DNA from 4 places in the Ruegeria sp. O5 genome. Region 3 is predicted to be linked to each of the others. Evidence: riboswitches for the same ligand, from Rfam matches in the RefSeq annotation. Region 3 holds a riboswitch; each other region holds the start of a gene.
What was found. Region 3 has a riboswitch for cobalamin ahead of ACR0M3_RS04200 (DUF1636 family protein). Riboswitches for the same ligand answer to the same signal wherever they lie in the genome.

Region 1 (7,510 bases), on a different contig from region 3:
AAAGTAATGGTAGCCATGCTGCGAAAGAATGACATCGTAAGACCCTGATGGCAGTCCGCTGCTGCATACATCGCTCTCAATCCATTGAATATCGAGATCACCGGCTAAATCTTTTGCCTTGGCGAGCATTGGCGCGTTGATATCCAGACCATCGACCTTCCCGCTTGCTCCAACCTTTGACTTTGCCAGTCGGGTTGTCACACCTGTTCCGCAAGCAACATCCAAGACACGTTCCGAAGAAACTAGTGAAGCCTGTTCAACAAGCGCCTCAGCCCATCGGCCAAACCAAAGGGGCACCATGATTTCTTCGTAGATTTTGGGTCCGTTACCTGCCAATTGAAATGTCATGGAAAAACCTTTGTCGCTTTTTCTGTTAGCGACAGCGTATGCGCGTACCCATTCTCAGGTCAAACCGCCGTTGATTGTGTTGTGTTCAGGATGTCCTTTGATCTGGACATTCATGCAAAGCGCAGCATCGGTCATTTTGGGCTCAGTGCCGTCATCCGAGTGTTTTTGTCGGATGACCGCAATGCCGCGCGGAGCCGCCTTTGCGATGGTCGATTCCATTCCCTGAGGCATCGTGATTCAAGGTCGACAGGAGGATTGTCCATGTCGCATCTGTTCTGGCTCGACCAAGAGCGTCTCAACCGCATCAAGCATATGTTCCCAAAGCCACGCGGTGTTGCGCGTGTCGATGATCGCCGCGTTCTCAGCGGCATCATCCATGTCATTCGCAATGGATTGCGCTGGCGAGACGCTCCGTCCGATTATGGGCCACACAGACACTTTACAACCGATGGGCTCGATGGTCCCACATGGGCGTCTTTGCACGTATCCTGACCGAATTAGCCGCTCAAGGCGATGAAACAGGCACGCTAATGATTGATGCGACGCATCTGAAGACCCATAGAACAGCGTCCAGCATGGGGCTCAAAAAAGGGGGCGCGGCCGCCTGATTGGCCGCACCAAGGGTGGGCTGAACTCAAAACTCCATGCCGTAACCGATGCGGTGGGTCGTCCAATTCGGCTATTCATGACGGCGGGAAACGTCAGCGACTACATCGGAGCACGGGCACTTTTACCCTCACTACCTGCTGCGGAATGGATGTTGGCGGATCGCGGATATGACGCCGACTGGTTCCGCGAAAGCTTGAAAGAAAGAAGCATCAAACCCTGCATACCATCGCGCCGGAACCGCAAGGACATCATCCCACATGACACAAAGATTTATCGAATCCGCCACAAGATTGAGAACATGTTTGGGCGGCTTAAAGACTGGCGTAGGGTCGCGACCCGTTATGACAGATGCCCTGTAATCTTCATGTCGGCCATTGCGCTCGCGGCAACCGTATTGTTTTGGTTATGAGTCCAGAGCCTAAGCAATCGCTCATTGCTTCAATCGGCGACGACTGTTTCCAGCCCAAACCGGACATTCAACCCAGGACTTTGCAATTCCGGCTTGGCGGGCTTTTTGGTCGAAGAAATTTCTTGCACCAAGGTGCTGAGCCCAAAAAGTTAACAAATCAGACCGTTCCTCTAAGCCGATGTTTTTCCTATGGTTGGTAAGAAGTACCAAGTCGGGAGGTCTTAATGAACAAGCTTATCTCAGTAACGGGTGCCGTCTGCTTTGCTTTCACTGGAGCTTGGGCCGACGAACATACCCCGCCCAACATTCTTGTCATCATGGCAGATGACGTAGGTTGGGCGAGCGTCGGCGTTTACCACGGAGGTGTCAAAAGCATCGAGACGCCGAACTTGGATCGCCTCTCCTCTGAGGGTGCTCGTCTCACAGATTATTATGCCGAGCCAAGTTGTACTGCCGGTCGATCAGCTTTCATGACCGGACAATTGCCAATACGGACTGGTATGCACACGGTTGGACTGCCGGGAGATCCGGTAGGTTTAAACCCAGATGACCCAACGCTTCCGATGTTCCTGAAAAAGTTGGGGTATACGACGGGGCAGTTCGGAAAAAACCATCTAGGCGACCTCAATGAGTTCCTACCGACTGCAAAAGGTTTCGACGAGTATTGGGGTTGGCTCTATCACTTGAATGCTATGGAATATACGTCTGATCCGGATTGGCCAGACGACCCAGAATTCAACGCGCAATTTGCGCCTCGCAACATCATTCATTCATTTGCAACAGAGGAGGTAGACGAAACAGTCGACCCGCGATTTGGAAAAGTCGGGAAGCAGCGCATTATTGATGACGGGCCTGCGCCTCCTGAGCGCCAAAAGACTTTGGATGACGAAGTGACATCTTACACGAAAGACTTCATTTCTCGTGCAGTAGAGTCGGACACTCCGTTTTTTGTCTGGATGGCTCCAGCCCGTGCACACGTCTGGACCCACCTCAGCCCCGAATACGAAGCTATGTTGGGCAATGGGCGCGGACTTCAGGATGTTGTCATGAAGGAGTTGGACAACAACGTTGGTAACGTTCTCAGCCACCTTGAGGATCTGGGAGTCGCCGATAATACCATAGTGATGTTCACCGCAGACAATGGCCCGGAAACACTGACGTGGCCTGATGGTGGTACGACACCGTTTCATGGGGAAAAGGGTACTACTTGGGAAGGTGGCTTTAGAGTTCCTGCGATTATTCGCTGGCCGGGCAAAATTCCAGAAGGTCAAGTCTTGAATGGCATCTTCAGCGGAATGGACTGGATGCCAACATTTGTAGCTGCGGCTGGAGGTCCGACAGATCTAAGAGAAAAGCTCCTAGAGGGATATGAAGGCTATAAAGTGCATCTCGATGGCTACAACCAACTAACTTACCTGACAGGTGAGGATAAAGAGAGCAATCGCCGCGAGCTGATCTACTATCAGGGTACGGACCTCCAAGCAGTACGCTACAACGATTGGAAAGCGCACTTTGTCGTTCAAAACCATGGCTGGTCAGGCCCGAAGGAAGAGTTGGTCGCCCCCTTGCTTTTCAACCTTCGCCGCGATCCTTATGAGAAAGCTGCGGATGAAAGCGGGATGTACGTCCGCTGGATGGGCGAGAAAATGTGGGCATTCGGTCCAGCCGCCCGTCTAGTGCAGGCACATCTCGCTACTTTCGAGGAGTTCCCTCCGCGCGGGAAGCCGGTCGCCAATCAAGACCATGTTGAAGAACAGACATCAACCGAAGGCGGCATCTCTCAGTAGAGGAAGCGAGGCAACCAATACGCCTTTCCCACCGCAGCGTGGGCATCCGGCTCGGATCATCGGATGCCCAAAATAACCGACTAGGAATTTCGCAAAAAGCGAAACCTCTACGAGAAGGAGTCCTCCATGAGTGCTAGATTAGTCCTTCTGCTTGCTGCCGTCGGCCTCGTGCCAATTGCGTTATCATACGGTCTGATGCCCGGCCGTTCGATCCCAGTTTTGCTGAGATTTCCGGTGGAAGGGACGAACCAAACCCACGTGTTCCGAGCGATTATGGGTCTTTACCTGGCAAACGCTCTGTTTTGGTTGGCGGCTGCTTCGAAACCAGAGTTACAACGCCCCGCGCTGTGGGTTCTATTTTTGTTTATGTCAGGACTGGCCGTTGGGCGCATACTAAGCATCCTTATCGATGGAGTTCCGAACGGGGTACTTCTCTTTTATCTTGCAGCCGAGATAGCTTTTGCAGCTCTGGCGGCGGTTTCTCTGAAAAAAGTACGAGGAAACAGGAAGTGGTAAAATGGTGAGGTCTGGCTTTGTTTTCTCGATGATCGCAACTTTATCAGTTTCGGCATCCGCTTTTGCACAATCTTCATCTGTCCAGACCGCGGTGGACGAAAACTTCTTAGAGCTTGAGACTGCCGTTTCCGAAGCGGGAGCTGCTCCAATCGCATCGATAGATCACGCGCGCCTGGCCAAGGCCGAAGGCGTCGAAATGCCAGCATCTCGTGTACTCGTTTTCTCTGATCCAGAGGTAAACACACCTATACTGGAGGAGAACGTACGTGCAGGTCTGGACCTTCCTTTTCGCGTTCTTTCATTCGATCAGGATGGTCGACCGCAGATCGAATACACAGACTCTCAGTTTCTCAAAGTTCGGCATGGTCTAATCAATACCCAAGCGTTGAATGCATTTGAGAACAAGTTGCTCGAAGTCCTGAACGACTTGGATGCAGCACCAGCGCCGACCAAAGGATTAGTTGCAAACCATGGCATCATCGAATTGCGATCTGAGCTCAGCGTTCCAGAGGCAGTGGAACGTGTCAGGACAGCTGTGATGGGACAGGACGATACAGTCTGGTTTGGGGAGATCGATTTTGCGGCCGAAGCGTCCCAACTGGGGACGGAGCTGCCGGATGCTGTTCTCTTGCTATTCGGCGGACCAGCGCCCGGTGGTGTGGCTATGGCGGACTTTCCGGCAATTGGTTTGGATGCCTTTTGCCAAAAACTATTGGTTTACGCGAATGAAGAAGGCGGCTCCGTAGTCATTTTCAATGACATCGCTGCTTTGGCGGAGTTGCACTACGGTTCTTCAGCCGAACCTCATCACGGTTTGAACAAACGGCTGACGGAGACATTTCGCAAGGCAATTGAGTAGCCGCTGTTAGGAAAACGCAAAAAACCTTTGCCGATTGGCCATCTTTTCGTCGTCCGCTTTGGGTTGATTTCAGCGGTTCTCAACGCAACAGGCCTACCACGCTTTGGGCCGTTCGTTAAACTTTGCAAAGGCCGCTTTCTGCGCATCGCTGACGTAGTACAGTCGGGATGCTGCGCGGCAGAGAAGCGAAGCTTTGCCCGATAAAGCGGAAGTTGACCCGAGCCATCTCAACATCCGATTTCGGTGCAGTGGGTAGCTCTCGAAAAAGTCTTCGAGGTGCGATGCTCGCCGAAGCCCGTCAAATTTGCGATGGACTAGTGTTGTTTCAATATTTGCGGCATGGGCCGGCACTTCTAGTGGTCTTGGTCTTTGTTCTACTTTTGCACGCTTATGCCTCCTGATTTTGGTCTTGCACGCTTATGCTTCACGCGTTGCACAGTTATGGTGTTTCATCAAATTTGTCTCTCTTTAAGCTATTGTTTTTAAGAGATTTTTTTGCACAACCTATGCGAGAAAATACTGATTCGTGCACGCTTATGCTCAATTTGCACTAATATCACACACTATGAATCTAGGTCCGGATTTTGGCGCGTTCTCAGCGGCTTTTCTGATATCAGCGCCATGTTGAGACGCGCAGGTGCATGCTCTTGCGAGAAAATAGGAAAGACCCCGGAGTTTTTTCTTGCCGCAGGGTAAGTGTTAAGGTACCCGCGTTTTACCGGTCCCGATGTGGCTAAGAGGGAATCCGAGGTGCCTTTTGGTGCCAACCGGAACTGCCCCCGCAACTGTAGGCGGCGAGCGCTGTCCATTTCCGTCACTGGGCCATTTTGGTCTGGGAAGACAGGACAGACAAAGACCCGTCAGTCAGGAGACCTGCCGGTATGAAACCGAAACACACCGGGCGGGGTTGTCCGGGGAGGTTGCCGAAGAAACGCGCCGGGCGGTCTATTTTCTACCCTGCGCTCACGGCAGGCAGTAAAGCGTCTGTTGCTTCGGTAAATGCCCATTCACCCGTTCTCTGGTCATTGACACATGGAGATCGATTGTCATGTTTCTACGCACTGGCCTGATTGGCCTTTCCTTGCTGGCTACCAGCGCTGCCGCCGAAGGAAACTTTCCCCTAACTATCGAAAACTGCGGTCACTCGGTCACGTTTGACGCGCCAGTGACGTCGTCAGTCACGGTCGGCCAAGCCGCGACCGAGGTGCTTTATGCGCTGGGTCTGGGCGAGCAGGTTCTTGGAACCTCGGTCTGGTTCAACGAGGTGCTGCCTGAATATGCCGAGGTGAATGCCAAGGTAGAGCGTCTGGCAGACAATGATCCCAGCTTTGAAAGCGTTGTTGCCAAGCGGCCGGGACTGGTCGCAGCGCAATATGAGTGGCATGTCGGACCCGAGGGCATCGTCGCCACGCGTGAGCAATTTCACGAACTGGGCATTCCAACGTACGTAATGCCTGCAGATTGCATCGGCAAAGACAATACAGTCGGCGGCGATGGCACCCGCCTGCAAGCGTTCTCGACCGATACGCTGTATCAGGGTATCGAAGAACTGGCGGCAGCCTTTGATGTATCCGAACGCGGCACGGACCTGGTTGCCGAGTACAAGGCCCGCGAAGCCGCAGCCGTCGCCAAGGCGCAAACCGTGAAGCTGGACGATGTGTCAGCCGTATTCTGGTTTTCCTCTCCTGAAATGGAAAGCGACCCGTTTGTGGCCGGACAGAAAGGCGCACCGGGATACATGATGAGTAAATTGGGTATCCGCAACGTCGTCGAGACGGATGAAGAATGGCCAACAGTGGGCTGGGAAACCATTGCCAAGGCCAATCCGACGGTGATTGTTATCGCCAAGATGGACCGCCGTCGCTTTGCTGCGGACGACTACCTGAAAAAGCTGGAGTTCCTGCGCACTGATCCGGTGACCAGCCAGATGGATGCGGTCAAGAATGACCGGATCGTCATTATGGATGCGCAGGCCATGGACGCCACCATCCGCGCAATCCCGGCGCTGGAGGATCTGGCCGAGAAGCTGGATACCATCGGAAACAACCTGTGAACGAGGCCGCCGCAATCTTACGGCAGGGTTTCAAGGCTGCGTGCCTTACCGTGCCATTGTTGATTGCGGCGGTTCTTGCGGGCGCGATGATCGGGGAAACCTCTCTGTCGCCCGATTTGGTTCTCTCCGTTCTGGCCAACAAGCTGGCCGGAGCGGACTTTCCTGTCGACCCAATTGATCAGGGTATTATCTGGAGCTACCGGATTCCTCGCGCTCTGGTCGCTGCGTCCTGCGGTGCCGGTCTGGCTGTCGCAGGGGTCGTGTTGCAGGCTTTGCTGCGAAACCCGTTGGCCGACCCTTACATTTTGGGCATTTCTGCCGGGGCCTCGACGGGTGCCGTGGCTGTAACCATCGCTGGTTTGGGTGGGGGGGCTTTGTCGCTGTCTTTTGGCGCGTTCAATGGCGCGCTTTTGGCTTTTGGTTTTGTCGCGTTGCTGGCCCGAGCCGCTGGCGCAGGGGGCGGACGGGTTGCGACGGCACAGATCGTCCTGGCGGGAATTGCCGGGTCTCAGTTGTTCAATGCGCTGACGGCCTTCATCATCGCCAAATCCGCCAATGCCGATCAGGCGCGCGGGATCATGTTCTGGCTGATGGGAAACCTCAGCGGCGTGCGCTGGCCGGATGTGTATCTGGCCATTCCGGTGGCCCTTGTCGGTTGGCTCATTTGCCGCTTTCACGCCAGAGCACTGGACGCCTTTATTTTCGGCTCTGATTCAGCGGCCTCCCTGGGCATATCGGTACGTCGGGTGCAGGCAACCCTGATCTTTGCGACCGCGCTCACGACAGCTGTCATGGTTTCTATCGTCGGATCCATTGGCTTTGTCGGGCTGGTCATCCCTCATGCTGCCCGGTTCCTTGTGGGACCGGGGCATCGCAGGCTTATCCCAACCTCCGCCTTGATCGGAGCGGTCTTCCTGATCGGCGCAGAT
Region 2 (7,510 bases), on a different contig from region 3:
TCATCGTCAGCTCGTGCAATGCGGACTTCAACCTTCCCCGACTGGAACGTTATCTGGCGCTGGCGCATCAGGCCGGATGTTATCCGGTCGTTGTCCTGACGAAAGCTGACCAGTCGGATGACCCCGGCAGTTTCTCGGGACAAGTGCAATCTCTGGACCCTTTTCTGTCGGTGCTGGCGGTCAATGCGCTGGACCCGGCAGATGTCGAAAAGGTTCTGGCATGGTGCCCCAAAGGCCAGACCGGCGCGCTGGTCGGGTCGTCGGGCGTGGGTAAAACGACGCTCAGTAACGCCATGACGGATCAAAACCTCGCCACGTCTGGAATTCGCGAAGACGACGCGCGGGGCAGACACACGACAACGGTGCGCGCGTTGCACAGGATGGGTAACGGTGGCTGGCTGATCGACACGCCGGGAATGCGCGCATTGCGTTTGCTGGACGCTCAGGACGGGATCGACAACGTGTTCTCGGACATCACGGAGCTTGGCCAAAGCTGTCGCTTTTCGGATTGTCAGCACGAGACCGAGCCCGGCTGTGCCGTGCAGAACGCAATCGGCGAAGGCGTACTTGACCCGACCCGGCTGGACCGTTGGCGCAAGCTGCGGCGCGAAGATCAGCGAAACTCGGAAACCGTTGCCCAATCGCGGGCGCGGGACAAGGCGTTCGGCAAGATGGTGCGCGGTGTCATGCAGGACAAGAAGCTTCGCAAACGGCCATAACCGCAAGGTGTTAGGAAAACCTGCGTCGCGTCTGATCAGGCGATCAGGCGCGGCCAGACCGCTGCATTGCGACGGGCAAATGCTCCGATATGGCCTATTTCCGGCAGTCCGAATTCGGCAGGCTTCAGAAGGTGGCGTCTGGCCTCGGGGCCGTACAGATCGGCAAGGCGCCAAACTGCCTCGGGCGGAGCCATCTGGTCATCTTCGAAGGTGAACAGATCCACAGGTGTTCCAGAACTGCCCCAATGCGCATCAGGCAAATTCTGCCCGATCTCGGGAACGTAGCTAAGAGGAGCTGTACACCATTTGCGCCATTGCCAGTAGACCGAGGCGGGCAGGTCCGAACCAAACCCGATTGCTTTGCCGGGCAGATACCCAAGCGCCCGTACCATCAACGGTGCATGGCCATACCAGAACAGCCCTGCCAACCCCCGATAGGGCCATGGGTGATCTTTCAAAGTCACCAGCCCCGAACACACACCGATCATGCGGTCGATCTGGTCGATATCCGGCTGCACTGGCCCCAGCATCGCACCGACCGAATGGCCGATGGTCCACTGCTGCGCCTTAGGAAACCGCCTGCGCATCTCGGCCCGCGCCGCAGGCATATCGATCAACGCCCAATCCGCCATAGTTGCAGTTGCGTCTTTCAGGCGGCCGACCAAAGAAAGCCCGTAGTCCCGATAGTCATAGGTCAGGCAAGCTATCCCCCGCTCGGTAGCAAGCCATCGTGCGAAGTGTTGATAATAGTCACGCGGCACACCCGTGGCACTGTTCAGCACGATAACCGTGTCCGGCTCACCCACTGGCCGGTACAGCCGCGCCGACAAGGTCACAGACCCGGACGGAAAGCGGAAATCTTCGATCAACACTGTCTGTTCCGTATCCAACATGATCCCCGGCTTTCGCTGAAAAAATCGGTTTGCCTGCCTTCGATGCCGACGACACTAAGCCGGAAGGTAAACCGCATCCAGCATGACCAAACGTCCGGCCTAAAGATCGGCTTGACTCGGAACGCGATCAGGCGCTAGCGGTTGTGTGATGGTTTCCGGCCCCCACAAGAGGTCGGGATGAAAAGGGAACACGGTGCGGTTTGTCTGGTCACACAGATATCAACCAAGTCCGCGACTGCCCCCGCAACTGTAAGCGGTAAGTAATGCCGAAATACCACTGGCCCACGGGCTGGGAAGGTCGGCAGAGCAATGACCCGCAAGTCAGGAGACCTGCCATCGGAACTGAAACCGAAACTCGGGCGGGGTGTCCGGGCAGGTCCTGACAGCGAGATGCTGTCCCACCTGCCCCAATATCCAGCCCACCACGCGCGGAGGGCGCAGGATGATCTGGAAGACAAAGTCACACGAATACAGCGCAACTGTGTGCCAGCGGACGGGCAATACCTGCCCGGCTTTGGCGCGACTGGCCCGCTCGATTTCCGAAGCCATGGCGCAGGCGGTTTCGGCCACCAGCGAAGATTTCGAATTTGAAGGCAACAGCGCGCTGTCACATTGCGCGGAAGGGTGCATGGCAACGATCCGAGCGCGATCCGACAGCGTTCGCGTTTTCTGCGGGGCGCACCCTGATACGGCAATTCGGGACCTTGATGCCTATGCCGATTTGATCTTCGGACCTACATTCAGCACGCTGCCCTCGGGCATTGTCGCGAACCCGCCTTGCGCCATGATCGAGGTTTCAACGATCCGGCCCCGGAAAACCGGCTACGCACCCCAGCAGCTGTCAGCTTGATCCCACTTCCACCTGTGCCGGGGTGATCCGGGACGCCCAGGCCAGCTGCGCATCGGTTTCGACAGCGCAGGGGCGCACGGCCCGCAGGCGGTCCAGTGCGTCGCTGGCGCGTTCACCGCATTCAACCATCAGTCGCAGAACAATCATCCCGGATCTGCCGCACCCCCCACGGCAATGCACAAGAACCCGGCCACCGCCCGACAGCGCATGTCGGGCCGTGGCGCTGACCTCTGGCCAGGCCTTCTGAACCGCCTGCGTCGGTGCTCCAAAATCTTCGATCGGCAGGTGAACCCACCGGCTGGCACGGCTTTGGATGTCGCTGCCAAAGTGCTGCGCGCCATCCTGAAGCATTTCAACATCCGTCGTCATTGAAATCACAAGGCCCGGTTTCCAAGCCGCAATCATATCCAGATCGCCGACGTAATCCCCGCCACGCCCGGGCATTGAAGTAAGGGCAAGCGTTCCGCCTCCGACCTGCAGAGCAAAAATGACCAGCTGCGACATGAAGTGCGTCCTCCCCCAAGATACTCTTTAAGAAATGAGTCATTAAATCCGCTGGACCAGTTTAGTTGGAAACCAGCCCGTTTCTGAAACAAAAAATCATCGCGCCCCACAGTGGACGCGGACTGCCGCCGCCACTACGCTGTGCCGAAGCACCGAATCCGAGCGAGAAGACATGACAGACACGCCCAGCCCCGCCTATCAGGTTCTCGCCCGCAAATACCGCCCGGAAACCTTTGCCGACCTGGTGGGTCAAGATGCTATGGTGCGCACCCTAAAAAACGCCTTCGAGGCCGACCGGATTGCGCAGGCCTTTATCATGACCGGCATTCGCGGAACGGGAAAAACCACCACGGCGCGGATCATCGCCAAAGGCATGAACTGCATCGGGCCGGATGGAACCGGAGGGCCGACAACCGAGCCTTGCGGTCAGTGCGAGCATTGCGTCGCAATCATGGAAGGTCGCCATGTCGATGTGATGGAAATGGATGCGGCCAGCCGTACCGGCGTCAACGATATCCGCGAGATCATCGACAGTGTCCGCTATCGCGCCGCCAGTGCACGCTACAAGATCTACATCATCGACGAGGTTCACATGCTCTCGACCAGCGCATTCAACGCGCTGCTCAAGACGCTCGAGGAACCGCCCGCACATGTGAAATTCATCTTCGCGACCACCGAGATTCGCAAAGTGCCGGTCACGGTTCTGTCGCGGTGTCAGCGCTTTGACCTGCGCCGGATCGAGCCCGAAGACATGATCGGCCTGCTGCGCAAGATCGCCGGGGCGGAGAGCGCGCAGATCGCCGACGATGCGCTGGCGTTGATCACCCGCGCCGCAGAAGGATCGGCCCGCGACGCGACCTCACTGCTGGATCAGGCAATCTCGCACGGAGCCGGTGAGACGACGGCGGATCAGGTCCGTGCGATGCTGGGTCTGGCCGATCGTGGACGGGTTCTGGACCTGATGGACATGATCCTGCGTGGTGACGCGGCAGGGGCGCTCACTGAACTGAGCGGTCAATATGCGGAAGGTGCAGATCCTCTGGCCGTGCTGCGCGATCTGGCCGAAATCACGCATTGGGTGTCTGTCGTAAAGATCACACCTGACGCGGCCGAAGACCCGACAGTTTCCCCCGACGAACGCACACGGGGCCAGCACATGGCCGAGGCCTTGCCGATGCGGGTTCTGACCCGGATGTGGCAAATGCTGCTGAAGGCGCTGGAGGAAGTCTCTGCCGCGCCCAACGCGATGATGGCCGCCGAAATGGCTGTTATCCGACTGACGCATGTCGCCGATTTGCCCAGCCCCGAAGAGCTGATCAAACGGCTGCAAGACGTCCCACCTTCGCCTCCCGGCGGGCCGGGCGGGGGCATGTCACTGTCCCGGCAGGCCACTGTGGCAACGCAATCCAACGCGACCCCGCCGCCTGCCTATACATCGCCCCCGCGCGGCGCGGGTGGCGCACCGGTTGCCGCGCTGGCGCAGGATGCACAGACGGCCCTGGCCCGCTATCCAACCTTCGGGCATGTGGTGGAACTGATCCGCACAAACCGCGATGTGAAACTGCTTGTCGAGGTGGAAAGCGGCGTGCGCCTTGTGTCGTACCAGCCTGGCCGGATCGAATTCACCCAGACACCTCAGGCACCGTCGGATCTGGCGTCGCGATTGGGCTCTGCCCTGCAACGCTGGACCGGCAATCGGTGGGCCGTCTCCATTGTCTCGGACGGGGATGCCGCGACCATCGCGGAAGTGCGGGACCGGGCCGAACTGGCCCTGAAAGCCGAGGCCGAAGAACACCCGCTGGTTCAGGCCGTGCTGACGCAATTCCCCAAGGCAAAGATCATTCGGATCGAAACACCTGAACAGCGCGCCGCCAAGGTTGTGACCGAAGCCCTTCCCGAAGTCGAAGAGGAATGGGACCCGTTCGAAGAGGACTAGCCCCTGAGCCCGCGGGTCCAAGTTTCAAGAAACCGGCATACTCACGCCCCTCCACCATGCAACTGAGGGAGGGATTGCAGGCGCATAAATGATCGGTCCGCGACGCTCTGATCTGGACAGGCGGGAGACCTCTTGTGCCACCTGCCTGCGGTCCGTATTTAGAACCAAACAGAAACACAGGAGACGACTGATGCTGAAAGGACTCGGCGGGCTTGGCGGACTGGGCGACATGGCCAAGATGATGAAATCCGCACAAGACCTGCAAACCAAGATGACCGAAATGCAGGAAGAGCTGAACAACATGATGGTTGTCGGCGAATCCGGTGCAGGGCTGGTCAAGGCAACGGCCACAGCCAAGGGTGAACTCAAGGGGCTGGACATCGACCCGTCCATCTTCAACGGCGATGACAAGGAAGTGGTCGAAGACCTGATCCTGGCTGCCATCAAGGACGCTCAGGCCAAAGCCGCCGAACGTTCACAGGAAGAGATGGGCAAGCTGACCGAAAGCATGGGCCTGCCCAAAGACATCAAGCTACCGTTCTGAGCTTCATCTTTTCCCAAATACTCCCGCCGGAGGCTTCCTCCGGCGCAAAGCAGGACAGGCCATGGGCACGAACAGCGAAATCGACAATCTGATCGACCTGATGGCCAAACTGCCGGGGCTGGGCCCGCGCTCGGCCCGCCGCGCGGTGCTGCACCTGATCCGCAAACGCGCTCTGCTGCTGACGCCCCTGTCAGACGCCATGCAGCAAGTGGCCGTCACCGCCCGCGAATGCCTGAATTGCGGCAATGTGGGCACCACGGATATCTGTGACATATGCAATAGCGAGGCCCGAGCGACCGGCGAACTCTGCGTGGTCGAAGACGTCGCCGACCTCTGGGCGATGGAGCGGTCAGGGGTCTTCAAGGGCCGCTATCACGTGCTGGGTGGCACGCTGTCTGCACTGGACGGGGTCGGCCCGGACGAGCTGCGCATTCCCCGCCTCAGGGATCGGGTCCTGGCCGAAGGGATCACCGAAGTGATCCTTGCCCTGAACGCCACCGTCGACGGCCAGACCACCGCCCATTACATCGCGGATCAGCTGGAAGGCCAGGTGCGCCTGACCTCACTGGCGCAAGGCGTGCCCATCGGCGGAGAGTTGGATTATCTGGATGACGGGACGATCACGGCGGCGCTCAGGGCGCGTAAGGAATTGTAGACTGACGTGGGGTGTTACACCAGCTGTACGTGTCTGTCTCCTGGCTGTCTTTTGTAAGCTTATCCAGGGTTAACTGCTTCAAAAAAGTTTAACTTTGCGGGAATACCCACGCCCTCCGGCTTCTCGAATACCCTGAATTTTTCCATAACGGCTTCTTGTATTGCCGCGACATCCGCATCCGTTCCACAATACTTTTTTAGAATTCGCGCTGCTGGTCCTATGTTGGAAGCCAAGTCAGCAACTTTTTTGAGCGGTCCTTGATGTTTTAGTGTGATCGCCGAAACTTCTCCTGTCACATTTCTGAATCCTGCTTTTTTCAACACATCGACAACGTAATCGATATCCTGAAAACCCAGCGGTCCCGGTGCGTTGGGATCAGCAGGATCAGGTGGACCCAAACGTGAAACTGCCGCTTTGCACGGAGCATCGAACCAAGGGTTTATTGCCATTGGAGCCCAAGCCGCTACAATCAAACGCCCCCGCGCCCGCATGTGCTTTCGTATATTGGCAAACGCAGCGTTCGGATCGGAAAAGAACATGACGCCAAAGCGCGAAATCACAAGATCAAATGGCGCGCTTGGGATCGCACCTTGTTGCGCGTCCATCAAAAAATACTTTGATTTTACAGTAAGTTTTCCAGCTTTCTTTTGAGCGTGCTCCAAGAGCGGTTTGGAAATATCCAGCGCCGTCAGTGTTCCATTTGGGGTCAGCTTTTTCGCAAAAGCACGGCTCGTGGCGCCGGTTCCGCAACCAACATCAAGTACATCCGCATCATGGATATCACCCGCTCGCCGGATGAGTTCTTGGTCCACCGCTTCAAAAACAGCGTCCAGTTCTTCTTCGAACCTGATCCACTGAAGTCCCGGAGCTGAACTCCAGTAATCCGCCTGCGCTTTGTTGGCAGTCATAGCGTTTCTCACATTCTTGAACGCAATCACTGTAGCATAGTTGCCGCGCAAAACTGTCGTACTTTGAGACTGCTGAAGCATCTGGACTAGGTTTCAGAGAATACTGTTTGCCTGAAACCGAGTTACAGTTAGATACAGCCAACCACATTTTTTAGTTGGGAGTGCTTAACTTGACCCGCCTTCTCGCCTTTACCTTCGCCGCCTTCACCGCAACCGCTGCCCTGTCGCAGGAACTGGTCGACAAGGGCTTCGTCGAAGGCTGGAACATTATGATGGACCCCGCGCTTGGGAACGGGTGCCTGATCCAGACGGTCTATCAGGACCTCTCGGTCGTGCGGCTGGGCTATGACGCGTTGGACAATCGCGGGTATTTTGCCGTTTACAACAAGGCCTGGGGCAATATTGAACAGGGGAAAAGCTATCCCATCCGGTTCGAACTGGACGGCAAGAGCTTTGACGCAACCGCTATCGGGTTCAATGAACGCAAAGTGCCCGGTGCGA
Region 3 (7,510 bases):
AAAGCAAGTTGTCCTGCGTACGGCCCATGCGTTGCCGGACCGAGAGCCAGTCACCGGATACGAAATCCACATGGGCCACACAAACGGGCCGGATTGCACCAATGCATGGCTTGAGGTCGAAGGCCGCCCTGAAGGCGCGGCCAGCGCAAACGGGCGGATCAAGGGAAGCTATCTGCACGGTATCTTTTCGTCCGACGCATTCCGGGCGCGGTATTTGTTAGCGTTAGGCGTGACCTCGGACCTGTCCTATGAGGACGGCGTCGAGCAGGCGCTGGACGATCTGGCCGATCATCTGGAGCGCCACATGGACCTTGACCTGCTGCTCAGCCTCGCGCAGCCCCCGCACCGTGGCTGAGAGTTACTCCAGATCCTGAGCCGCAAGAGCGCGGGCGATCTCTCGCCTGACCATCTTGCGCACATTTCGTGTAATCCGCTCACCCATCGTTCCTTGCAGCTCGGCGCGGACAACCTCTGCGATCAGGGTGCGCAGAGCGTCTTCATCCATGTCGATCGTCCTGACGTTTTCGTCGGAATCAGGTTCTTCGGCATCAGCATCAGACACAACAGCCTGAGACGACCGGATGAATTCCGCCTGATAAGGTGCACCTTCGTCCTGCTGAACCGCCTCTGGTTCGTCACCACCGGCAGCATCAATCGACATCGCAGCGGCAAATTCTTCTTCGACATCCCATGGCAGCGCGTGAGACGGTGTGCCCGAATATGCATCCTGGCTGTCACCGTCCGGTTCCCACTGATCTTCTGTTTGCGCAATGGCCGCTTCCAGCGCTTCGATCTTTGCACTCAGGCTGCTTGTTGCATCATCCGCCGCGGCGCGTTTCGTCTCGGCTGTTTCTGGCTTGTCCCGGTCGGCGTTCGCGGGTTGACCCGTCTGAACGATGTCGCAGGTGCGCAGCAACATCGGCTTCGCAGCATCTGAAACTTCGGCTTCTGATACAGCTTTAGCGGGAATCACCCCCAATTGATCTGGTGTGCTGATCCGCAAAGCATCTGTAAGCACCAGCCGCCCCGGCTTGCGTGCCTTAGTCGTTTGATCCGCGACGGTTTTATCACGACTGTCTTCACTGACCAGACGTTTGACCGAAGACAGAACGTCTTCGATCCCTGCTTTCACGACATTATCAGACATTGTTCTCTACCGCTCTATCCTTGGATCGAGTGTAGCCAAACAATCCGCGCCTCACAACAGATAGTATTGGCGATCAGTCCCGGCGCAATGCTTTGAGAACGCGATCCAGATCCTTGCTTTGCTTGCTGACCTGTGCCGGCGCATTTTTGACCAGATTGTAATACAAAGTCGGATCATAGATTTGCACCGCCAGCCCAAGACGCTCGGCTGTCAGAAGGCCCTGCGCCTGCAACAACTGATAGGCAGCCCGTGACCGTTCGGTGCGCGAAGCGACTTCTGCCAGCTGTGCATCCAGCAAATCCTGCTGCGCATTCAATACATCCAGAGTTGTTCGCGCGCCCAGAGTTGCTTCTTCCCGGATGCCATCAAACGCCACCTGCGAGGCGTTAACGCGCTCGGTTGACGCCCTCAGACTGGCGCTGGCCGCCTGAAACGCCGCATAACGGTCGGTCACACCCTGCGTGATGTTCTTTTGAACGTTCAGAAGATTCGCGCGCGAGGCATCCCGGCTGGCCATTGCGCGGCGGACATTTGCCGCCAACCGGCCACCCGCGTAGATGGGTTGTGTGAAGTTCAGCGACACGGTGGCGTCGTTCACATAGTCATTGTTGTCATAACGCTCGGACACGCCAGCATCGGCATTCAGGCTGACATTCGGCCCAAGGTTTGCCCGTTGCTGCTGCACGACCAGATCAAACGCCCTGACCTGATGCTGCGCCGACAGAATGGCCGGGTGGTTGCGTTGCGCCAGGTTCACAGCTTCAGCTTCGGAACGCGGCAGATTGGGCAGGCTCGGCTGACCAGCCGTTCGCCCCGGTGCCTTTCCGACCGCGTTCACGTATTCGGCCTGCGCAATGCTCAATTCACCGCGTGCCACAGCCAGATCCGCCTGAGAGCTTGCCAGCTGCGCTTCGGACAATGCGACGTCCGTCCGGGTTACTTCGCCCACTTCGAAGCGGTCATTCGACGCCCTAAGTTCCTCTGCCGACACATCCACGTTGTTCTGGCGGATCGCCACGGTCTCTTCTTGCAACAGGACGCCCAGATAGGCATTTGCTGCGCGGATAAGAACCTGTTGTTCGATATCGATCAGGGTTTGCCGGGTCGATAGCACCGTTTCCTGCGCCGACTGCTTGCCCAGCACCGACGCGCCGCCATCATACAAAAGCTGGCTCAGCGTCAGGCCCGAAAAGAACCGCGACGGCTCGTTTGTCGTCACGACGTTATTGACCCGCGAACGGGTGTAATCCTGGCTGACCTGCACGGTCCAGTTGATGATTGGCCGCAACGCGGAAAGCGCAATGGCCACATCTTCATCCGCCGCTCGCAGCAACGCCCGGTTCTGCTCAAGCAAACCACTGGTGTTATACGCGCCGATGAACGCATCCGTTATGTTGTCTGCCCACGCTGCACGCCCTGGCATCACGCTCATGGCAAGTCCTGCGGTCACAGCAAACGCCCTGACCAGCTTACCTGTCGCCGAACCACGCATACCAAAATCCTCTCAAACGAAATTACACTGCCCTACAGGCAGTTTGCGGCCTTCTTTTCAACTAATCAAGGTGATAGAAAAATCTATCGGCGGACTATAGCGAAAATGCACACTCTGCCGAAAAACCTTCCAGAACCGGCGCATTGGCATTGAACACATCACGCCAACTGACGCGGCCCCCGGTTTTTCGACCAATCCGAACTGTACCCAGGTTGCCGTTGACAAACAGACACACGATCCGACCGTGATCCTTGAGTTGATCCAACAGGGCATTGGGCACCTGCTCGACACCGCCCTGCACCATGATCGCATCATAGGGGCCGTGTTCTGCCACACCCTGCTCCAGCGCGCCGACGTGGATAATAGCGTTGTGCACGTCAGCTTCGGCCAAGAGGCTTTGCGCCTCGGCTGCAAGGGTTTCGTCGCTTTCAACACCCACAACCAACTCAGCCATCCGCGCGGTGACAGCCGTGGAATATCCCATTGCCGGAGCGATATCGAGGACCATCTCATCCTTGGATATGTTCAGCACGTCCAGCATTTTAGCCAGGGTTCGCGGCTCCAGCATGCTGCGCCCGTCACCCAGATCAATCAGGCCGTCCACATAGGCCGCCTCGCGCTGAGAATCGGGCACGAAGCTTTCCCGCGGAACACTCAGCATCGCCTCAATGATCGGGAACTTGGTGACGTCAGAGGGGCGGATCTGTGTATCAACCATTGTGCGGCGCCGGGCTGCGAAGTCAGTCATTGGATATCTCGTCTCATTCCCAAAGATGTCGGGCTTGTGCCATATCCTGAACCTTCCAGCAACGCCCCTGTTGCCGCAACCTGAATCTTGATCACCTCCTTGGGCGTGGACGTCGGCAAATTTCGATCTTGCCGGCAATTTCGCGCGCAATCCACTGGACGCCCCAGAGGAAAGCTGTTAAAAACCCAGTCACACCACGGCAAGTATTTGATTTTACTTGAAAAGGCGAGTTGGCGGAGTGGTGACGCAGCGGATTGCAAATCCGTGTACACCGGTTCGATTCCGGTACTCGCCTCCAACTACATCCTAATCGCTGACTTGGCCCCGCAGTACGCGCGTGTGACGCTTGGTATTTTCAGACGTTCATGGCCCGCGATTCTGTCGAACTGCGGGCCAGATATGGCGTGTTTTTTCGGAACACCTGCCTACCCCTGCTCGTTCACGGGGCGCGATGTAGTCTGGTGTTTGCCTTACCCTCAGGCGCGCCCTTGTGGCACAACCTCGTATCCCGGCTCTTCCGGTTCATCATCCGTCATTTCGGCTGGAAAGCCCGGGGCGGTGATATCCAGGCCGGTTGCCTCTTCCAGCCGTTTGATAATATTTGGTGAAAGCTCGCGTTCGCCATATCGTGCGATACCATCGTTAAAGATGTTGATCATCACCGGGTTTATTTCCAGCGGCACCCCGGCGCGGTCGGCGACCTCCTGAAACAAACCGATATCCTTCTTCACCAGATCCATGGTGAAGGAAATATCGCGCGACCCGTTCAGGATGACCTGACTTTCGGTTTCGTGCACGAAGGATGTGCCGGACGAGATTTTGATCGCCTCATAGGTCGTGTTCAGATCCATCCCCGCAGCCTTTGCTGTAACCAGTGCTTCGGCGCAGGTAATCAGGTTGGCAGTGGCAAGATAGTTGGTCATCACTTTCAGCACCGAGGCCGAGCCCAGCTCGCCGGTGTGCAAAACCCGGCGGCCCATTGTCGTCAGGAACGGCAGAATTCGTTCAAACGTTTCCCGGTCACAGCCCGCAAAGATCGAGATATTGCCCGTCGCGGCACGGTGGCACCCGCCAGAAACCGGGCAATCCACAGCTGCACCGCCGCGTGAAATGACTTCGGCACCGAGGCGTTTGACTTCGGCTTCGTCTGTGGTCGACATCTCCATCCAGATCTTGCCGGGGCCCACTTCGGGCAACATCTCCTTCATGACTGCGTCCGATGCTGCCGGAGACGGCAGACAGGTGATCACCGCATCGCAATCGCGCATCAGCTGGGCGGGCCCTTCTGCCGCCTTTGCGCCTTTGGCGACAAATTCGGCCACCAGATCTGCGTTCAGGTCATGCACAGTCAGGTCAATGCCATTGCGCAAAAGGGATCCCGAAAGCTTGCCGCCAACGTTACCCAGACCGATAAATCCCACTTTCATATGACGCATCTCCAAGTTCGTCGTTTTCCCGTCATGCGACCACATACCGAACACGCACTTCATGCCGCCGAACGACGCCTACAGGTCGCTTTTTTCACCTTGGCTTATTTGTTGCGCGCGAACCGCTTGACAAGCGGGCCGGCGGTGCCGCATGTCCCGGACGTTGGTGTCGGCAACAGCCGATGAAAAGGGAATGCGTCAACGGTTCATCCGCCAAACGCAGCCGCCCCCGCGACCGTGACCGGAGAGGATGCCCAATGCCACTGGCCTGTGCCGGGAAGGCGGGACATCCGACAGAGCAACCGCTCTGGCATCCGCAAGCCGGGAGACCTGCCAACACCCGAAGTTGAAACCGGGCGGGGTGTTCCGGTGTCGGGTCCATGTGCAGACGTGGTGCCCGCATGAAACCCCGTCCCCCGCGAAGAGGATTTGGGGGGATGAGAGACATGACCGAGACCGCACCGGTAGAACTACTGGTCTGCACGACTTGCCGCCGGGGTCTGCCCGTCGAGGATGACGCTGAGCGTCCCGGCACATTGTTGCACAAGGCCTTGGAACAGGCTGCCCTGCCAGATGGCATCATTCTGAAACCTGTCGAATGCCTTTCGAACTGCGATCAGGGCTGTTCCATCGTTCTTCGGGGCGGGCCGGATCGCTGGACCTTTGTTTACGAGAACCTGAACGAAATCGATCACGTCGATGTCATCATCGATGGTGTGACCAAGTATCTGGCCACAGACGATGGTCTGGTGAAGTGGCGCGACCGTCCTGAACATTTCCGCAAAAACTGCGCCTCGCGCATTCCCCCGATTGGAGGCTGAGATCATGTCGAACCTAGAAAAACTTCCCGTCACCGTGATCACCGGCTTTCTGGGCTCGGGCAAAACCACGCTGGTGCGTCATCTGATGCAGAACCCGCAGGGAAAGCGTCTTGCGATTGTTGTTAACGAGTTTGGCGATGTGGGTGTTGATGGTGACATTCTAAAATCCTGCGCGATACCGGATTGCCCTGCGGAAAACATCATGGAACTGGCAAACGGCTGCATTTGCTGCACCGTGGCTGATGATTTCATCCCGACCATCGAGGCGCTGATGGCGCTGGAACCGCGCCCGGATCACATCCTGATCGAAACATCCGGCCTTGCACTGCCCAAACCGCTGCTGAAAGCATTTGATTGGCCTGATATCCGTTCGAAAATCACCGTTGATGGCGTGATTGCGCTGGCCGATGCCGAGGCTGTGGCCGCCGGTCGCTTTGCTCCGAACGTTGAAGCGGTGGATGCCCAACGGCTGGCTGATGACTCGATCGATCACGAAACACCCTTGTCCGAGGTGTTCGAAGATCAAATCTCGTGCGCGGATATCATCCTGCTGACCAAGCCCGATCTAGCAGGTCCCGAAGGTGTCGCGAAAGCCAAACAGATCATCGCCGCCGAGGCACCGCGGCCGCTTCCCGTTGTCGAGGTCGCCGAGGGTGTCGTCGACGTACGTGTCGTGCTTGGCCTTGAGGCTGCCGTCGAAGATGACATGGACGCGCGCCCGTCACATCACGATGGCCATCACGATCATGAGCATGACGATTTCGAGAGCATCATCGTCGAGTTGCCGGAACAGACCGACCCTGCGGAACTGGTAGCCAGAATCGAACGTCTTGCGACTGAGCTGAATATCCTGCGCGTCAAAGGCTATGCCGCCGTCGCTGGCAAACCGATGCGCCTGCTGGTTCAGGCTGTCGGCGCGCGGGTTCGTCACCAATACGACCGCCCGTGGGAGCCCGGTGAAGAGCGCCGCTCGCGCCTGGTCGTGATTGCCGAGCATGACGACATCAAAGAAGCCGAAATCCGTGATATCCTCGTGGGTGTGACCGAGGTTGCCGAGTAAGTCATGCACGTCGTCTTTCGCGAAAGCCACGGGCTCGAGGAAACCGAGACCCCAACCGATCTGGGCCAAAGCCCGGGTGATCTGGTTGTGCTGTCCTTTTCCGACAGTGACCTGGGCGCTTTCGCGGCGGGCTGGCATCGCGGCGGCGGGCCTGAGGGGCGGATGCCCACGATGCGGCTGGCCAATCTTGCGGCGCTGAAGCACCCTCTGTCCGTCGATACCTATGTCGAACAGACACTTGAAGGCGCAAAGGGCATCCTGATCCGTCTGATCGGTGGCGTGCCCTATTGGTCTTACGGATTGCAACAGGTTCTGGCACTGGCGCAGGCCAAAGGCATCGCTCTGGCCGTTTTACCGGCGGATGGGCGCGAAGACACTCGGTTGGATGAGTATTCGACCCTGCCCCTCTCGACCCTGAGGCGGCTGGCACATCTGTGTGACACCGGCGGCGAAGTCGCCGCGCAGGCCGCATTGGCCCAGATGGCGCTGGCAGCAGGGCTTTATGCCGGGCCAGTGATAGGCGCAAAAACCCTGCCCGAATGCGGTGCGTGGTGCCCGGATCAGGGTGTCGTCCCGGTGGATTCCGCGTTCGATAACGATGCGAAACGCATCCTTGTCACCTTCTACCGCGCATATCTGACATCCGCAGACACCGCCCCGGTCGCGGCCCTGATCCGCAGCCTGCGCGCCCGCGGGCTCCAGGCGGTGGGTCTGTTTGCCCCGTCACTCAAGGCCCCGGTCGCTGCCGACTGGCTCAGGGAACAGGTCGTTGCCCTGAGACCATCGGCGATCATCAACGCCACTTCATTCTCGGG
Region 4 (7,510 bases), on a different contig from region 3:
GAAAATCCATCTACGGTGCGTCTGTCGGCATTCTGATGCTGGATGCCCGCTTTCCCCGCATTCCCGGCGATATGGGCAACGCGCAGACCTGGCCCTTTCCGGTTCACTACCGCATTGTGCGTGATGCCTCGCCGGATCGGGTGGTACGGCACAAAGCCGAAGGCATGCTCGACGTGTTCATCGACGCGGCGCAGGAGCTTGTCAAAGATGGTGTGGACGGGATTACCACCAATTGCGGGTTTCTGTCGCTGTTCCAAAAAGAGCTGGCCCAGGCGGTCCCGGTTCCGGTGGCCACATCGTCCCTGATGCAGGTTGAAATGGTCAACCGCATCCTGCCGGCGGGAAAACGCGCCGGGGTTCTGACCATATCAGCCTCCACTCTGACCCAAGATCACTTGCTGGCCGCCAATGTTCCATTGGACACGCCTATCGGCACAACCGAAGGCGGGGCGGAGTTCACCCGCGCAATCCTTGGAAATGAGCTTGGTCTTGATGTGGAAAAGGCCCGCAAAGACAATGTCGAAGCCGCAATGGCCCTGACATCGGAACACACCGATCTTGGCGCGATCGTGCTGGAATGCACGAATATGTGCCCCTACGCGCCCGATATTCAGCGCGCCACAGGGCTGCCCGTGTTTTCTATCGTGTCTTTCGTGAAGTGGTTTCAGGCCGGTCTTGTTCCGCCCACCTACTAGACAGGTGACACGGGCGCTCTGACTGACCTGCCCTAAGATGTCACAGGTTCAGGTCGCCTTGTACCGAGTTCCGGATCACCCGCTCGGCATTCGGAATGTCGTTTGAAAGCGCCCGCTCTCTTGCGGCCTGTTTGTCCAGCCCAAACCCAACCCAACGGTCGGTGAGCCGGGTTTCCAGTGTAGCAAGATCGACGCCCAGAAACACCTTGAGCGCCCATAAGGGATGAAGGCCCACCCAGCCCGGTTCATCCAGCAAAAGGTAATTGCCTTCAACCAGAACGACCCGCTGATCAGGCGAGATCATTGATCGGGCAGCGATCGCCAGATCAAGCTTTCGGTCGAAGCCCGGAATTGCAACTTCATCTTCGGTGCGCAAACGCACAAGCAAGGCATGAAGCCCGGCAAGATCGAAGGTTTCCGGCGCGCCCTTGCGGGCGAAAAGCCCGCGTTCCTTCAGGATCGCGTTGTCAAAGTGAAAACCGTCCATTGGCACAAGCCCTGCTGACACGCCGCGCCGGTTCAGCTTGGCCGTGGCAAGGCTGGCAACGGTGCTTTTCCCGGATCCGGGCGGGCCCGCAATCGCGACAAGTTGCCGGTGTCGGGCCGGCGGCAGCGCCTCAACGGCGTCGACGATGCTGTCGGCCAGAACGTCAGGGGCGGTGCCGCCACCGGTCATGCAGCCTGATCCTCGGGCGGTGCGTCCTTGGCCCCGGTCATGAATGCTACGGCGTCGGACATCGAATAGTCCTTGGGGTCAATCACACACAGGCGTTTTCCCAGCCTGTGCACGTGAATCCGGTCTGCGACTTCGAATACATGAGGCATGTTGTGGCTGATCAGGATGATCGGAATGCCGCGTGATTTCACATCCTGGATCAGTTCAAGGACCCTGCGGCTTTCCTTGACACCCAGTGCTGCTGTCGGTTCGTCCAGAATGATGACCTTGGACCCGAACGCCGCTGCACGTGCCACGGCAACGCCCTGACGTTGTCCACCCGACAGGGTTTCGACGGCCTGATTGATATTCTGGATGGTCATCAGACCCAGTTCGCTCAGCTTTTCGCGGGCGAACTTTTCCATCGCCGGACGGTCTAGCATTCGAAGCCACGACCCGAGCGGCCCCTTTCGCCGAATTTCCCGCCCCATAAACATATTGTCCGCAATCGACAGGGCAGGGGACATGGCAAGCGTCTGGTAGACGGTTTCAATACCGGCTTCACGCGCGTCGATTGGTGAATGGAAATTCACCTTTTGACCTTCAAGCCAGACATCGCCTTCGTCTGGCGTCACTGCGCCCGACACTGCCTTGATCAGCGTCGACTTACCCGCGCCATTGTCGCCGATCACCGCCAGAATCTCACCCGGCATCAGGTCAAAATCGCAGTGATCCAGCGCAGTCACCTTGCCGTAGCGTTTCACAAGGTTCCGTCCTTTGAGAATGGGTTCCATCAGGCTGCTACCTTTCTGATCCACTGGTCGACCGCGACCGCTGCGATGATAAGGATGCCGATCAGCAGGAACGTCCATTGTGCATCCGCGCCCAGCAACCGCAGCCCAAGCGTAAAGACACCCACGATCAGGGCACCAAACAGGGACCCCAGAATAGACCCGCGTCCGCCAAACAGAGATATCCCCCCGATCACGACCGCGGTAATGCTTTCGATATTGGCCAGCTGGCCCGAGGTTGGCGAAACCGACCCGATCCGGCCAATCAGGGCCCAGCCCGCAAAGGCGCAGATCAGCCCGGACAGCATGTAGACGGATATCAGCGTACGGTGCACGTTGACACCAGACAGTTCTGCCGCTTCGGGGTCATCTCCGACGGCATAGACATGCCTGCCCCAGGCCGTGTGCCGCAACGCATATGCAAGGACGAGGATCAGCGCCAGCATGAAGACCACCCCGACTGTAAACACCGCCCCGCCCACGTTAAACTTGGCACCAAACAGTTGCAGGATGGCGGCGTGTTCCTCGATCTCCTGCGACCGGATCGTTTCGTTTTGTGAATAAAGAAAATTCGCCGCAAGAACGATCTGCCACATGCCAAGAGTGACGATGAAAGGCGGCAGCTTGATGCGACTGACCAGAAACCCGTTCAAGGCCCCGATTGCCGAGCCAACAGCAAGGCCGCACACAATCGCAACCGAAGGTGGCATTCCATAGCGGAAAGTGAATTGCCCCATCACAACCGACGACATCACCATGATGGCCCCAACACTCAGGTCGATGCCTGCGGTCAGGATCACAAGGCTTTGGGCCGCCGCCACGATCCCGACGATCTGAACCTGTTGCAGGATCAATGTCAGCGCAAAGGGCGAAAAGAACTTGGGGCCCAGCAAGACACCAAAGATGACGATTGCAGCGACAAGGACGATCAGCGGGACCAGCGACGGGTTCACATGCAGAAAATGCTGAACCGTTCCGACAAATCCGCGTTGGTGATCGTCAAATTCGGCAACTTGCTCAGGGCTGCCCTTTGCGGCGGTTTCGAAATCGTCGGCTTGTCGTGAAGAATCGGACATGGAACTTCCCCCAAAGCGTCAGGTTTATGACGACTTTAGCAAGGTTTCAGGCGTGTGGGTGGTTTTGATAAGTGGAAGGCCGCGCTGCGGCCTTCCACACGTTCAGCTTAACCCCAGCAGAGGTCCATGCCTTCCTGAACCGAGATGGACTCGACGCCGTCGGCGGCCTTATCCGTCACAAGCGCCACGCCAGTGTCAAAAAAGTCCTTACCGGGTGTGTTCTCGGGTTTCGTCCCTTCGTCCGCCCATTTCTTGACAGCCTCAACGCCCAGCGATGCCATCAGCAACGGGTATTGCTGGGATGTTGCGCCGATGACCCCGTCCGCCACGTTCTGCACGCCGGGGCAACCGCCATCGACGGAAACGATCAGCACGTCATTCTCGCGTCCGATAGCCTTGAGCGCCTCGTAAGCGCCCGCTGCCGCCGGTTCGTTGATGGTGTGCACCACGTTGATCATCGGATCTTTGGCCAGCAGGTTTTCCATCGCGCGGCGGCCGCCTTCTTCGTTGCCAGCGGTGACATCGCTGCCAACAAGACGCGGGTCGTCTTCATCGCCGATCACGTTCGGATCGGCCAGATCAACACCGAACCCCTGCAGGAACCCCTGATTGCGAAGCACGTCCACAGTGGGCTGGCTGACCGCAAGGTCCAACGTGGCGATTTTGGCGTCGTTTGCCGCATCTCCCAGAGTGGCTTTTGCCCATTGTCCGATCAGAAGCCCCGCAAGGAAATTGTCGGTGGCAAAGGTCGCGTCGGCCGAGTCGATAGGCTCAAGCGGGGTGTCCAGCGCAATCACCAGCAGCCCGGCATCGCGGGCCTGCTGCACCGCCGGAACGATGGACGACGTATCCGACGCGGTCAGCAGGATACCCTTTGCGCCATCCAGAATGCAGGTTTCAATGGCCTGAACCTGAGTTTCGTGGTCTCCGTCGACTTTGCCGGCAAAGGCCTTCAGCGTCATGCCAAGCTCTTCGGCTTTGGCGGTCGCACCCTCTCTCATTTTAACAAAGAAAGGGTTGGTATCCGTCTTGGTGATCAGGCAAACGGTTTCACCTTCGGCCATTGCACTGCTTGCCATGGCCGTAACCGCCAGCGCCGTGGCGCCTGCAAGTTTCGCAAGTTTCATCGGTAGTCCTCCCAGTTTTCCCAATGCCCGTCCGGGCATACGTTTGATCGGGCGAAAACCGGCCCGATCGAACGTGAAAACCATCACAAGATTCGAATTTCGAGTCAATAAATAAATCACTCTTAATTATTATTGACAGAAAGGAAGGGTTTCAACATTGTCGTCATGAAGGGGATGGCCGTGTCTGCAATGAACTCTTTGGACAATACCACTGGCGTACGCGAGCCAGATATGCGCGGCACCAACCAAAGTGGAATGCGGGCCCGAAATGAACGGCTTGTCCTGTCACTGGTCCGGCGCCATCAGGCCCTCGCAAAATCTGAAATCGCGCGGATGACCGGGCTGTCGGCGCAGACGGTCTCGGTCATCATGCGCCAGTTGGAAACCGATGGGCTGCTTCTGCGGGGCGAACCGATCCGGGGAAAAGTCGGACAGCCCTCGGTTCCCATGCGCCTGAACCCGGATGGCGCTTATTTCTTTGGGCTCAAAGTCGGGCGGCGCAGTACCGAATTGGTGCTGACGGATTTCCTTGGCAATGTCAGGCACCGTGAGCGGCGGACTTATGATTTTCCGACACCCGAGGCGACATTGAGCTTTTCCAAAGAAAGCCTCGACAAAGTGATGGCGTCACTGTCGCCCGAGGCGCGCAGCCGGATCGCGGGTCTTGGGATTGCGATGCCGTTCTACCTTTGGGACTGGGCGCAGACATTGCAGGTTCCGCAGGAGAAAATGGATCCGTGGCGTGACGCGGACCTGAAAGGCGCGCTGGCCGCAAGCTATGACTTGCCGGTATTCCTGCAGAACGACGCAACGGCCGCCTGCGGTGCCGAGCTGGTCTTTGGCCCTGCGGAAGGTCCACGAGATTTCCTGTATTTCTATGTCGGCTTCTTCATCGGGGGTGGAGTGGTTCTGAACGGCTCCATCTTTTCGGGGCGGGGAAATGCCGGTGCGCTTGGTCCATTGCCTGTGCCGGACGACGCAGGCGGAGTAAAACCATTGATAGATGTCGCCAGTCTTTATGTGCTGGAGCGCGCAGTTGGTGGGAATGCCGAAACAGCCGGCTCAATCTGGGAAACGACACAGCATTGGGACATACCGGAAACCCACCTTGAGAACTGGTTGAAACAGGCGGCGCACGGGATCGCACATGCCATCGTCTCGTCTTGCAGCCTGATCGACTTCGAATCTGTCAAGATTGATGGCTGGATGCCCACAGGCATCAAGGCGCGGCTGGTGGAATTGGTCGAGGTCAAGCTATCAGACATGAACCTGACCGGGCTTGAACGGCCCTTGGTGCAGGTGGGGACGGCAGGCCCGGATGCCCGCTCATTGGGGGCGGCCAGTTTGCCATTGTCGGAAAGATACCTGCTCGAAGGGTAGGTTCATTCCCGAAAAACCCTGACCTGCATCCAAAGCGGATCCGTCGGAAAAAGGGCATCGCCCGCTAAACTTTTTGACAGCCAGCGCAATTGATCGTTGACGGATGCCGAAGAAGTCTGGCAAGCCGCTCGGCATGTCCGGTTCCGGGGCGTGCTCTGGAATCAATAGGGAATGCGGTGCGGGCTTTGGCCCAATTCCGCAACTGCACCCGCAACTGTAAGCGGCGAGCAGGGCTGAAGTGCCACTGGTGTTAATCCGGGAAGGCCAGCCCAACGCTTTGACCCGCAAGTCAGGATACCTGCCGGACATGTGCCTTTGACAAGGGCACTCCTAATCGGCGACGGGATGTGCGTCGGAGCAGGATGCTTGAAAAAGCAGCTTAGCTTGGACGTCCCCGCAGTCAAAACGCATCTCGTACCGGGGTTGGTGCGATGGGACAAGGACGACTATTGATGACCAAGCTGCTTTCCGCAGCCGCTGTGGCGATGGCGCTTCCAGCGATGGCAAATGCGCATTTCCTGCTGGAATACACCGCTGACACCATGATCGACGCACCGGGGAATGTTCCGGTCAAGCTGATCTTTTGGCATCCGTTCTCGAACGGGCATGTCATGGATCTGGACAAGCCGCAGGAATTCTACGTGATCCACAACGGTCAGAAAACCGATCTGCTGGATACCCTGGAACCCGTACGTTTCACCGGCGGCGAAAACGAAGGCGCGGCATTCAAGGGTTATGTTCCCGTCAAACGGTCGGGCGACTATGTGTTGGTTACTGTTCCCCAGCCCTATTATGAGGAATCCGAGGATATCTATATCCAGCAGATCGCCAAGGCATTCCTGAACCGCAATGAACTGCCGACCGACTGGATGAACCCGGTGGGCCTGCCGGTTGAGATCATCCCGCTCAACAAACCAACCAACATCATCGCGGGTTCGACGTTTACAGGTCGGGTTATGGCCGAAGGCCAACCGGTTGCGGGTGCCGAGATCGAGATCGAGTACATGGCCGCAGAACCGGACATGGAAAGCGCGGCCGCTTCCGCCCCGTCGGTCTCGCCGATGCCGGGTGGTGCATTGGTCGCAACTTCGGATGATAACGGGTATTTCACGTTTGGCGTTCCAAAAGCCGGATATTGGGGATTTGCCGCACTCGGCGCCGGTCCCGTGACCAAACACAACGGCAAAGAACTAAGCCAGGACGCGGTCATCTGGATCCGCGCCTGGGATTTGGAGTAACCGTAGATGCACATCGTTGACGGAGCCTTGTCCAACCCGGTCGTGATCGGCGGAGCCGTCGCTGCTGCGGGTGGAATTGCCATGGGCCTCAGGTCGCTGGATCTTGATCGCATCCCCACTGCGGGGGTGCTGTCTGCCAGCTTTTTCGTGGCATCGCTGATCCATGTGCCGATTGGCCCTTCGTCAGTGCATCTGATCCTCAACGGAATGGCCGGGCTTTTGCTGGGCTGGGCCGCATTCCCGGCCCTGTTCGTCGGGCTTTTGCTGCAGGCCGTCTTCTTTGGCTTTGGCGGGTTGACGGTATTGGGGATCAACACCCTGAACATCGCGTTGCCCGCGGTTTTGGCCGGGCTGATCTTTGGCCGCCTGATCGCCCATGGCTCACCTCTGCAAGGTGCGATATGGGGCGGGGTCGGCGGTGCCTTTGCCATCGCCGCTACAACCGGCATGGTTGCGTTTTCACTGGCCTTGTCCGGGGATGCATTCCTGCCAGCGGCCAAGCTTGTTTTCTTTGCACATATTCCTGTCATGGCGATTGAGGCGATCCT

Region 1: linked by a shared signal. The riboswitch ahead of ACR0M3_RS10045 (ABC transporter substrate-binding protein) and the one ahead of ACR0M3_RS04200 (DUF1636 family protein) in region 3 are both predicted to bind cobalamin.
Region 2: linked by a shared signal. The riboswitch ahead of ACR0M3_RS16960 (hypothetical protein) and the one ahead of ACR0M3_RS04200 (DUF1636 family protein) in region 3 are both predicted to bind cobalamin.
Region 4: linked by a shared signal. The riboswitch ahead of ACR0M3_RS18590 (DUF4198 domain-containing protein) and the one ahead of ACR0M3_RS04200 (DUF1636 family protein) in region 3 are both predicted to bind cobalamin.

What each region holds. Positions count from the first base shown of each region.
Region 1 is NZ_JBQERN010000006.1:6,132-13,641, forward strand. It holds gene ACR0M3_RS10015 (class I SAM-dependent methyltransferase) at 1-348, opposite strand, end outside; gene ACR0M3_RS10020 (hypothetical protein) at 403-567, opposite strand; partial or broken gene ACR0M3_RS10025 (IS5 family transposase) at 610-1,366, shown strand; gene ACR0M3_RS10030 (arylsulfatase) at 1,591-3,153, shown strand; gene ACR0M3_RS10035 (DUF4345 domain-containing protein) at 3,280-3,669, shown strand; gene ACR0M3_RS10040 (DUF302 domain-containing protein) at 3,671-4,528, shown strand; cobalamin riboswitch at 5,231-5,423, shown strand; gene ACR0M3_RS10045 (ABC transporter substrate-binding protein) at 5,577-6,581, shown strand; gene ACR0M3_RS10050 (FecCD family ABC transporter permease) at 6,578-7,510, shown strand, end outside.
Region 2 is NZ_JBQERN010000018.1:5,308-12,817, reverse strand. It holds gene rsgA (ribosome small subunit-dependent GTPase A) at 1-719, shown strand, start outside; gene ACR0M3_RS16965 (alpha/beta hydrolase family protein) at 755-1,612, opposite strand; cobalamin riboswitch at 1,746-1,964, shown strand; gene ACR0M3_RS16960 (hypothetical protein) at 2,055-2,462, shown strand; gene ACR0M3_RS16955 (protein-tyrosine phosphatase family protein) at 2,454-2,966, opposite strand; gene ACR0M3_RS16950 (DNA polymerase III subunit gamma/tau) at 3,139-4,902, shown strand; gene ACR0M3_RS16945 (YbaB/EbfC family nucleoid-associated protein) at 5,093-5,446, shown strand; gene recR (recombination mediator RecR) at 5,508-6,101, shown strand; gene ACR0M3_RS16935 (class I SAM-dependent methyltransferase) at 6,161-7,009, opposite strand; gene ACR0M3_RS16930 (hypothetical protein) at 7,180-7,510, shown strand, end outside.
Region 3 is NZ_JBQERN010000001.1:835,130-842,639, forward strand. It holds gene ACR0M3_RS04170 (cobyric acid synthase) at 1-355, shown strand, start outside; gene ACR0M3_RS04175 (hypothetical protein) at 359-1,147, opposite strand; gene ACR0M3_RS04180 (TolC family outer membrane protein) at 1,221-2,639, opposite strand; gene ACR0M3_RS04185 (protein-L-isoaspartate O-methyltransferase family protein) at 2,734-3,387, opposite strand; tRNA gene ACR0M3_RS04190 (tRNA-Cys) at 3,612-3,685, shown strand; gene ACR0M3_RS04195 (NAD(P)-dependent oxidoreductase) at 3,864-4,859, opposite strand; cobalamin riboswitch at 4,962-5,166, shown strand; gene ACR0M3_RS04200 (DUF1636 family protein) at 5,261-5,635, shown strand; gene cobW (cobalamin biosynthesis protein CobW) at 5,640-6,695, shown strand; gene cobN (cobaltochelatase subunit CobN) at 6,699-7,510, shown strand, end outside.
Region 4 is NZ_JBQERN010000024.1:10,310-17,819, forward strand. It holds gene ACR0M3_RS18560 (aspartate/glutamate racemase family protein) at 1-695, shown strand, start outside; gene ACR0M3_RS18565 (nucleoside/nucleotide kinase family protein) at 736-1,371, opposite strand; gene ACR0M3_RS18570 (ATP-binding cassette domain-containing protein) at 1,368-2,144, opposite strand; gene ACR0M3_RS18575 (ABC transporter permease) at 2,144-3,217, opposite strand; gene ACR0M3_RS18580 (substrate-binding domain-containing protein) at 3,325-4,344, opposite strand; gene ACR0M3_RS18585 (ROK family transcriptional regulator) at 4,534-5,724, shown strand; cobalamin riboswitch at 5,846-6,044, shown strand; gene ACR0M3_RS18590 (DUF4198 domain-containing protein) at 6,177-6,962, shown strand; gene cbiM (cobalt transporter CbiM) at 6,969-7,510, shown strand, end outside.